2 regions of the Mesorhizobium sp. WSM4844 genome follow, and region 1 is predicted to be linked to the other one. Evidence: riboswitches for the same ligand, from Rfam matches in the RefSeq annotation. Region 1 holds a riboswitch; the other holds the start of a gene.
The links. A riboswitch is a leader RNA that binds a small molecule or an ion and turns the genes downstream of it on or off. The one in region 1 is predicted to bind thiamine pyrophosphate.
Positions count from the first base shown of each region.

Region 2: linked by a shared signal. The riboswitch ahead of thiC (phosphomethylpyrimidine synthase ThiC) and the one ahead of thiB (thiamine ABC transporter substrate binding subunit) in region 1 are both predicted to bind thiamine pyrophosphate.

Region 1 is NZ_JBVVQB010000002.1:1,497-6,231, forward strand. It holds gene AC0L2A_RS02150 (ABC-F family ATP-binding cassette domain-containing protein) at 1-1,711, opposite strand, end outside; gene AC0L2A_RS02155 (thiamine diphosphokinase) at 1,713-2,357, opposite strand; TPP riboswitch at 2,460-2,573, shown strand; gene thiB (thiamine ABC transporter substrate binding subunit) at 2,617-3,630, shown strand; gene thiB (thiamine ABC transporter substrate binding subunit) at 3,854-4,735, opposite strand, start outside.
Region 2 is NZ_JBVVQB010000007.1:72,211-78,121, forward strand. It holds gene thiO (glycine oxidase ThiO) at 1-147, opposite strand, end outside; gene thiC (phosphomethylpyrimidine synthase ThiC) at 144-1,973, opposite strand; TPP riboswitch at 2,075-2,191, opposite strand; gene AC0L2A_RS08730 (ABC transporter ATP-binding protein) at 2,293-3,933, opposite strand; gene AC0L2A_RS08735 (ABC transporter permease) at 3,930-4,853, opposite strand; gene AC0L2A_RS08740 (ABC transporter permease) at 4,857-5,771, opposite strand; gene AC0L2A_RS08745 (ABC transporter substrate-binding protein) at 5,853-5,911, opposite strand, start outside.

The DNA of each region.
Region 1 (4,735 bases):
CCGGGTCGCGCTCGTAATAGGCCGGGTCGGCGATATTGTCCTCCAGCCGTGATATCGAGGCGGTCACCGCGTCGATCTTCTTGGGCAGCGATTCCAGCGCGAATTTCTGCTTGAACGACAGTTTTTTCGCCGGGCCCTTCGGCGCAGTTGCCTCTGTCCTGGCTGCCGCCGCCACTTCACTCGTCTCGGCCTTCGGCCGTGCCTTGCGGTCGTCCAGCCTGGTGCCGCCGCGCTGCGCCAGCATGTCGGAATAGCCGCCGGCATACTCGATCCAGCGGCCGCCGCCTTCCGGCGCGATCAGGCTGGTCACCGTGCGGTCGAGGAAATCGCGGTCGTGGCTGACCAGGATGACGGTGCCGGGAAAACCGGCGACCAGTTCCTGCAGCAGTTCCAGCGTCTCCATGTCGAGATCGTTGGTCGGCTCGTCGAGCACCAAAAGATTTGCCGGCCGCGCCAGCACGCGGGCGAGCAGCAGCCGCGCCCGCTCGCCGCCCGAAAGCTCGCGCACCGGCGTGCGCGCCTGTTCCGGCTTGAACAGGAAGTCCTTCATGTAGGAGACGACGTGGCGCTGCTCGCCGTTGATGACAAGGTTCTCGCCGCGGCCGTCGGTGAGATATTGCGCCAGCGTCTCTTGCGGGTCGACCGCCTCGCGTTTCTGGTCGAGCGTGGCGATCTCCAGATTGGTGCCGAGTCGCACCGTGCCTGAGTCCGGCTTCAATTCGCCGGTCAGCATCTTCAGCAGCGTCGTCTTTCCGGCGCCGTTCGGGCCGACCAGGCCGACGCGGTCACCGCGCTGGATGCGGGTCGAGAAACCCCTGACCACGGTGAGGTCGCCAAAGCTCTTCTCGATGTTCCTGGCCTCGATCACCAGCTTGCCGGATTCGGCGGCGTCGCTGGCCACCATGGTCGCCGCACCCTCGGCGCCGCGATGGCCGCGAAAGCGCTGGCGCATGGTCTGTAGTTCGCCGAGCCGGCGCATGTTGCGCTTGCGCCTTGCCGTCACGCCATAGCGCAGCCAGTGCTCCTCGCGCACGATCTGGCGGCCAAGCTTGTGCTGCTCGCGCTCTTCTTCTTCCAGCACGGTGTCGCGCCATTCCTCGAAATGACCAAAACCCTTGTCCAGCCTGCGGGTCTGGCCACGATCGAGCCAGACGGTGGCGCGCGACACGCGCTCGAGGAAGCGGCGGTCGTGCGAGATGACGATCAGCGCCGAAGAGGTGCGGGCAAGCTCCTCCTCCAGCCATTCGATGACCGACAGGTCGAGATGGTTGGTCGGCTCATCGAGGAGGAGAATGTCGGGCTCCGGCGCCATGACGCGGGCCAGGGCAGCACGGCGGGCTTCGCCGCCGGAAAGATCGTTCGGCCGTTCCTCGCCGGACAGGCCGAGATGCTCCATCAGATAGGTGGCGCGGTAGGGATCGTCGGCGGGTCCGAGCCCCGCCTCGACATAGGCGCGGACGCTGGCGAAACCATCCATGTCGGGCATTTGCGGCAGGTAGCGCACTGTTGCCGAAGGCTGGCGGAACACCTCGCCATCCTGCGGCTCGATCAATCCCGCAGCGATCTTCAGCAACGTCGACTTGCCCGAGCCGTTGCGGCCGACCAGAGCGATCTTGTCGCCCGCCGACGCCGTCAGTTCCGTCCCGTCGAGCAGCGGCGTGCCACCGAAGGTCAGTTTTATCCCGTCGAGATTGAGAAGCGGCGGCGCCATGTCAGCTTTCAGGTAGGGGGAATGGATGGGCGAGCAACAGCGCGCGGCCGCTGCCCAGCGCGACTTCGAGCCGGCCCTTGACCTCGTTGGAAATGGTCAGCGACGAGCCGAACGCCACCTCGACATGATTCAGCGGCCATTTGGCGCCGGTCACGGTCAGACCGGCAAGGTCGGAGAAGCCGAGAATCGAAAACAGCGTGCCGTCGGCGTAGTCGAAGCCGGCCTTTCCGGGAAGCAAGGGCACGCCTTCTTGTGCGCCACTGGTCAAAAGCACCTCTGTCCCTGCCTCGGCCAGCCGGACGCCGAGCGCCAGGTGCAGGAAGGCGTGGTCGGTGCGCTTGCCGCCGAACGCGCCGGCGAGCACGAGGCTGGTCGCGCCGCGTTCGAGCGCGGCGGCGATAGCCAGTTCGCCGTCGGTCTTGTCCTTTTCTGCCGGAAACACCTGGCGCGGCACGGCGGCGAGCTCGTCCGGCAAATTCGCCGGCACCGAATCGAAGTCGCCGACCCAGAGTTCCGGCGTCAGGCGCAGAGTCCGGGCATGGCTGATGCCGGCGTCGGCGGCGATGACACGAGTGCCTTCGACCTGGCGGTCGAGCAGCGGCGTGCGGATAAGGTCGCCGCCAAGCAGGATGGTGAATTTGCTCATATGCGTGGCCCTTACCAGCCCTGCTTGCGAAACGGAAGGCCGCGGTCTGGATGCCCGGCAAACTTCCGCTTGCGCCGCAGATGGGCCGGGCCTATGTGTCGAAGCGCTCTAACGGGGTGCTGGACGCGATCTTCGCGGACCGGCTGAGAGGCAACCTGCCAACCCGCTGAACCTGATCCGGTTTGTACCGGCGGAGGGATTAGACGTTTCGGACAACCCGACGCCTCAATTCCCTTCAACGCCAACGAAGGAGGCGCCGATGCGCACGTTTTTATACACACTTGTTTCGGCAGTGCTGCTCGCGGCGACCGTTCTCGCCGGCACCGGGCCGGCATCCGCGCAGGAAAAACTCACCGTCTATACCTATGAGAGCTTCACCGCCGAATGGGGTCCAGGCCCGGCGGTCAAGAAGGCGTTCGAGGCCGAATGCGGCTGTATTCTCGAATTCGTCGCGGTCGCCGACGGCGTCGCCCTGCTCAACCGCGTCAGGCTGGAAGGGGCCGCGACCAAGGCCGACATCGTGCTCGGCCTCGACACCAATCTGACAGCGGAAGCCAAGGCCACCGGCCTGTTTTCGCCGCATGGTGCCGTCATCGACGTCAAGGTGCCGGGCGGCTGGAGCGACGATATTTTCGTGCCGTTCGACTATGGTTATTTCGCCGTCGTCTACGACACCGAAAAGCTGAAGACGCCGCCGAAGAGCCTGAAGGAATTGGTCGAGGGCAATGCCGATGAAAAGATCGTCATTCAGGATCCGCGCACCTCGACGCCCGGTCTCGGCCTGCTGTTGTGGGTGAAGTCGGTTTATGGCGACAAGGCGCCCGAAGCCTGGGCCAAGCTTAAGGCAAAGGTGCTCACCGTGACGCCGGGCTGGAGCGAGGCCTACGGCCTGTTCACCAAGGGCGAGGCGCCGATGGTGCTGTCCTATACCACGTCGCCGGCCTATCACATGGTCGCCGAAAACACCCAACGCTATCAGGCAGCGTCCTTCGACGAGGGCGCGTATCTGCAGATCGAGGTTGCCGGCATCACCAAATCAGGTGCGAAGAACCCGTTGGCGAAACAGTTCCTGACTTTCATGACCGGGCCGAAATTCCAGGATGTCATTCCCGAGACCAACTGGATGTTCCCTGCCGGCAAGACCGAGAAGCCGCTCAATCCGGCTTTCGACAAGCTCGTCAAGCCGACCAAGACGTTGCTGTTAAGCCCCGAAGAGGTCGCCGCCAACCGCAAGGCCTGGGTCGACGAGTGGCTGTCGGTGATGAGCAAGTAGGACTTAGATTTCTGCATGGTGTTCGCTCCACGCCACCCCCCTCTGGCCTGCCGGCCATCTCCCCCACAAGGGGGGAGATTGGAAGCTTCACCCTCGCCTCAATCCTTCGACTGTTGCGATTGGCGAAAGCGGAAGTGACATCCGATCTCCCCCCTGGAGGGGGAGATGGCCGGCAGGCCAGAGGGGGGTGGCGTGGAGCGAACACCATGCAGAAATCTAAGTCCTACTTGCTCATCACCGACAGCCACTCGTCGACCCAGGCCTTGCGGTTGGCGGCGACCTCTTCGGGGCTTAACAGCAACGTCTTGGTCGGCTTGACGAGCTTGTCGAAAGCCGGATTGAGCGGCTTCTCGGTCTTGCCGGCAGGGAACATCCAGTTGGTCTCGGGAATGACATCCTGGAATTTCGGCCCGGTCATGAAAGTCAGGAACTGTTTCGCCAACGGGTTCTTCGCACCTGATTTGGTGATGCCGGCAACCTCGATCTGCAGATACGCGCCCTCGTCGAAGGACGCTGCCTGATAGCGTTGGGTGTTTTCGGCGACCATGTGATAGGCCGGCGACGTGGTATAGGACAGCACCATCGGCGCCTCGCCCTTGGTGAACAGGCCGTAGGCCTCGCTCCAGCCCGGCGTCACGGTGAGCACCTTTGCCTTAAGCTTGGCCCAGGCTTCGGGCGCCTTGTCGCCATAAACCGACTTCACCCACAACAGCAGGCCGAGACCGGGCGTCGAGGTGCGCGGATCCTGAATGACGATCTTTTCATCGGCATTGCCCTCGACCAATTCCTTCAGGCTCTTCGGCGGCGTCTTCAGCTTTTCGGTGTCGTAGACGACGGCGAAATAACCATAGTCGAACGGCACGAAAATATCGTCGCTCCAGCCGCCCGGCACCTTGACGTCGATGACGGCACCATGCGGCGAAAACAGGCCGGTGGCCTTGGCTTCCGCTGTCAGATTGGTGTCGAGGCCGAGCACGATGTCGGCCTTGGTCGCGGCCCCTTCCAGCCTGACGCGGTTGAGCAGGGCGACGCCGTCGGCGACCGCGACGAATTCGAGAATACAGCCGCATTCGGCCTCGAACGCCTTCTTGACCGCCGGGCCTGG
Region 2 (5,911 bases), on a different contig from region 1:
GGGCGCCAGCATGCCGCCGGCCATCCATGATGCGTTGCCGCCAAGGCCATGCCGGGTCTCGGCAATGGTTACCGCAGCACCGCGGGCGGCGAGTTCGAAGGCGGTGGTGAGGCCGGCGACGCCGGCCCCTTTGACCAGCAGCCTCATGACGGCTCCGGCATCTTCGGCATGGGCGGTTCGCCGTCCACTGGCATGTAAAGATTGCCGCCCTCGCGGTACTTCGCGGCCATCGCCGCCATGCCCTCTTTCTGTGCCTCGGCCCGAATGTCGTGGGAGATGCGCATCGAGCAGAATTTCGGCCCGCACATCGAGCAGAAATGCGCCAGCTTGTGCGCCTCCTTCGGCAAGGTCTCGTCGTGGAAGGAGCGCGCAGTTTCGGGGTCGAGCGACAGGTTGAACTGGTCTTCCCAACGAAACTCGAAGCGTGCGCGGGAAAGGGCGTCATCCCTGACCTTCGCCGTCGGATGTCCCTTGGCGAGGTCGGCGGCGTGCGCGGCTATCTTGTAGGTGATGACGCCCGTCTTGACGTCGTTGCGGTCCGGGAGACCGAGATGTTCCTTGGGCGTGACATAGCAGAGCATCGCCGTGCCGTACCAGCCGATCATCGCCGCGCCGATGCCTGAGGTGATGTGGTCGTAGCCGGGTGCGATGTCGGTGGTCAGCGGCCCAAGCGTGTAGAAGGGCGCCTCGCCGCAGACTTCGAGCTGCCTGTCCATGTTCTCCTTGATCTTGTGCATCGGAACATGGCCCGGCCCCTCGATCATGACCTGGCAATCCTTGGCCCAGGCGACCTTTGTCAACTCGCCGAGCGTTTCCAGTTCGGCGAACTGCGCCGCGTCGTTGGCGTCGGCGATCGAGCCGGGACGAAGGCCGTCGCCGAGCGAGAACGACACGTCGTAAGCGCGGCAGATGTCGCAGATTTCCTCGAAATGCTCGTAGAGGAAGCTTTCGCGGTGATGATGCAGGCACCACTTGGCCATGATGGAGCCGCCGCGCGACACGATGCCGGTGACCCGGTCGACCGTCAGCGGGATGTAGTGCAGCCGCACACCGGCATGGATGGTGAAATAGTCGACGCCCTGTTCGGCCTGTTCGATCAGCGTATCGCGGTAGATTTCCCAGGTCAGGTCCTCGGCGATCCCTCCGACCTTCTCAAGCGCCTGGTAGAGCGGCACGGTTCCGATCGGCACAGGCGAATTGCGGACGATCCATTCGCGGATGTTGTGGATGTTGCGACCGGTCGACAGGTCCATGACGGTGTCGGCTCCCCAGCGGATCGCCCAGACCATTTTTTCGACTTCTTCGGCCATCGACGAGGTGACGGCTGAATTGCCGATATTGGCATTGATCTTGACCAGGAAATTGCGGCCGATGATCATCGGCTCGCTCTCCGGGTGGTTGATGTTGGAGGGAATGATAGCCCGTCCGCGCGCTATCTCGTCGCGCACGAATTCCGGCGTGACGAAGTCCGGGATCGCCGCGCCGAAAGAGTTGCCGTCGCGCTGTATCCCGCCGCGTAAGCTCTCGCGGCCGAGATTCTCGCGAATGGCGACGAACTCCATTTCGGGGGTGATGATCCCGGCGCGCGCATAGGCAAGCTGCGTCACCGCTTTGCCCGTTTTTGCCTTTAGCGGCCGGTGGCGCACGGGAAATTCCGGGGTCAGGCGCTCACCTGACGCAAAGCCGTTGTCCTCCGGCCTGACACTGCGGCCATCGTGGAATTCGACGTCGCCGCGTGCCGTAACCCACTCATGGCGAAACCTGGCGAGGCCCTTTTCGATGCTGGTTTCGACAGTCGGGTCCGTATAGGGGCCGGACGGATCGTAAACGGTGACAGGCGGTTCGCCTGCCGTCGGATGGACGGCGATTTCCCGCATCGGCACTTTGATGTGCGGATAGAGGACGCCGGACTTGTGGATTTTCCGTGAGGCAGGCAGCGGTCCCGTTGAGACGGCTGGAGAAATGGCATTCATTTTGAGGCTCCTTTGCTCATGCATTGGAGACCCAGTTCTGTGCCGGAAGGATGAAAAGACGCTTTGGTCTGCCTGCTTACAGGTTTTCGGGCATGGACTCCCGCAAAGCGCTTGCACCGTCCCTACGCCAGTATGAACTGGATCAGGTTCAACGGGTCACTGCGCCGCGAAAGCCAGCAGTATCTCAGCCCCTTGCCGGGACCCCCCTGGTGAATGGGTCAAATTGAGCGGGCGATCGCCATTTTGTCAAGCGCATTCGGCCCATCAGTCGGCAACGCTAGCTGGGCGCGCGCGGACAATCGAGGCCGATATCCAGGAACTATTGAGCCTGCGTAAGCCATTTGGGCTGCGGCACAGCCTGCAGCAGGCTTTGCGTATAGTCGTGGCGAGGCGCCCCGAACAGCGCCGCGGTTTGGCCTTCCTCGACAATCCGTCCGTCTTTCATGACCATGATCCGGTCGGCAAAATGGCGCACGATCGGCAGATCGTGGGTGATGAAAATATAGGAGAGGCCGAGCCTCGTCCTGAGGTCGGCCAAAAGGTCGATCACCTGCGCCTGGATAGAGACGTCGAGCGCCGAAACCGCCTCGTCGCAGACGATCAGTTCCGGCTCGCTGGCAAGTGCGCGCGCAATGGCGATGCGCTGTCGCTGGCCGCCGGAAAACTGGTGCGGGTAGCGCTCGGCGTGCTCCGGCAACAGCCCCACCAATTCCAGCAGCTCTGCCACGCGAGCCTTCCACCTGTCCTTCGGCAGGATATCGCGGTGGATCACCCAGGGTTCGGAAATGATCGAATAAACGCGCATGCGCGGATTCATCGATCCGTACGGATCCTGGAAGACCATCTGGACCTTGCGCCGAAACGCCATGAGGCGCTTCCCATTCATGTCGAAGATGTTCTCACCGGCAAAGACCGCCTTGCCGGCGCTTGGCGCGTTCAGCCCCAACAGCATGCGCGCGACGCTCGATTTGCCGGACCCGGACTCGCCGACGATGCCGAGCGTTTCTCCTCTCCTGACCTCGAAGCTTATGTCGTCCACCGCCTTGAACGTCCGCTTGCTGCTGAAAGCTCCGGAAGCAAGCTCATAGTGCTTGGTGAGATGTTCCACCTTGAGCAGCGTCTCGCCGGCGATCGCCGTCGAACGCCTGTTCGGCGCCTCCGCTGCGTTGCCGTGGGGCAGGGCGGCGATGAGGCGGCGCGTATAGGGGTGCTGCGGATTGCTGAACACCTCCCTGGCGATGCCTGTCTCGACGACCTTGCCGCCGTTCATGACGATGATCCGGTCCGCCATCGACGCGGCGACTTCGAGGTCGTGGGTGATCATGATCAACGCCATGCCGGTTTCGCGCTGGAGATCGCGCAGCAGATCGAGGATCTGCGCTTGCACGCTGACGTCCAGGGCGGTCGTCGGCTCATCGGCGATCAGGATGTCCGGTTTCAACGCGATCGCCATGGCAATCATCACGCGCTGGCGCTGTCCGCCCGAGAACTGATGCGGATAGAAGTCGACGCGGTTTTGCGGCTCCGGAATGCCGACCCGCCGAAGCAGTTCTATCGTCTTGGCGCGTGCGCCCTTGCCGCTCTCTGCGCCGTGGCTCTCATAGACCTCCTCGATCTGGCGCCCCACCGTGTAGACCGGGTTCAGATAGGCGAGCGGATCCTGAAAGATCATCGCAATCCTGCGGCCGTTGATGCTTCGGCGCGCCTCGGCGCCGAGGCCTGACAGTTCGACGCCGTCGAAGAGGCAGGAGCCGGCCACGATGTCGCCTGGCGGACAGTCGACGAGATCCATCACCGTGCTGGTGCTGACGCTCTTACCCGAACCGCTTTCGCCGAGGATCACCAGTGTCTCGCCACGGCTGACGTGGAAAGAGACATCGTCGACGGCGCGTACCGGCTGATCGTCCGAAAGAAAATCGACGGTCAGACCCTCGACCTTGAGAATGGTCGCGTTGCTCATCGGGCAGCTTTTCGCAATGTCTGAAGGCGCCAGCGTTGCTGCGGATCGGCAACGGTGCGCGCCCAGTTCGAGAGGATGTTGAGCGACAGCGTCGTCAGCATGATTGCAAGGCCCGGCCAGAATGCGATCCACCAGGCGGTGGCGAGATAACCGCGGCCGTTTGCCACCATCGCACCCCACGTGAAGTCCGGTGGCTGAATGCCGAGGCCAAGGAAACTCAGCGCCGATTCCGACAAAATGACGGTCGCGAAATCAATGGCTGAAATCGTCACCAATGTCGGCAGGACCAGGGGGGCGATGTGCCGGATGATGATCCGGGCCGGCTTCGCGCCCATGGCTCGCGCGGCGCTGACGAACATGCGCTCGCGCAGCTCCAGCACTTCCGCGCGCGCCGTTCTGAGGTAGATCGGCATGCGCGTGACGGCGAGAACGATCACCAGGTTGGTGATGCTCGGACCCAGCGTGTAGAGCACGATGAGCGCCAGCAGCAGCGAGGGAAAGCTCATGACGACATCGGCCAGACGCAGGATGAGATGGCTGTACCAGCGCTCCGAATAGCCCGCTATCAGGCCCAGTGTTCCACCGACCAGCATCGACGCGAACACCGCCGCCGCGGCAATGCCGAACGTGTTCTGTGCGCCGACAATCAGCCTGGCCAGGATCGGCCGGCCGAGGGTGTCGGCGCCCAGGACATAGATCCAACCGCTGGCCAGCGAGAACGGGGCGAGGTTGCGCTGGCGCAGCCCCAGCCGCGAAGCGGCGTCGCCCACCAGCCACGGACCAAGGACCGCCGCGATGACGACGATCGCCAGGAAAATAGCAGCGGCGAGCGCAAGCCTGTCGCGCTTCAAATAGGCGAAAAGCACGCGACCGCTGCCTGGAACGGCCGCCGGCTTGATGTCGGGGGTGATGATCGTCATGGCTCAGTACCGGATGCGCGGATCGAGAACCGCGTAGAGCAGGTCGATCGCGATGTTGAGGATGAAGATGGCGGTTGCCGTCACCAGAATGGTCGACTGGACGACGGCAAAATCGCGCTGGATGATCGAATCGATCATCAGCTTGCCGATGCCGGGCCAGCCGAATATCGACTCCACGACGACGGCGCCGTTGACAAGGCTGGTCGCCAGGTCGCCGGCGACCGTGACGACCGGCAGCAGGGAGTTGCGAAGCGCATGCCCGAAGATGATCTTCTGCCGCGGCAGGCCCTTGGCCCTTGCGGTCTTGACGTATGGAGAGGCAAGCGCCGACAGCATGGTTCCGCGCACGACCTGCACCAGGAGACCGAAAGGGCGAAGCATCAGCACGAAGGTCGGCATGATCCAGTGCGCCCAGCTGCCGGTGCCCGATGTCGGCAAAACTCCGAGCCCCACGGCGAAGACAAGGATGCCGACGATGGCGACCCAGAAATCCGGCGCGCTTGCGCCGGCCAGCGAGACGAGGCTGGCGATACGGTCGAAGATGCTGCCCGGCCGCGCGGCCGCCAGCGAGCCGACAAGGATTGCCAAGGCGGTCGACAGCGTGATCGCGACGACGGCCAGCTTCAGTGTTTCCGGGAACGCCTCAAGTGCGACCTGCATCGCCGAGCGGTTCTGGCGCAGCGATTCACCGAAATCCAGCTGCAGCAGATCGCGCAGATATCCCAGAAACTGCCAATGGATCGGCTGATCGAGGCCGTTCAACCGCGCGAACGCGGCCCGAGCTTCCGCAGTCGAGTCCAGAGGCAGGTACAAGGCGGAAGGATCGCCGGTGAGCCGTGTCAGGAAAAAAACCAGGGTCAAAAGACCGATGACCGACAGGATGCTGTGCGACGCCCGGCGTCCAAGATAGGTTATCATTTCGGATGCCCTTCGGCGGATATCGACGGAGGCAACGGGTCGGGGGCGCAGGGCGACGACCGCCTGGCGCCCCCGTATCGCTCAGTCTTTGATGGCGATATTGGCCAGCGGTATTTCGCTGTTGGTGGTGATATCGGGCT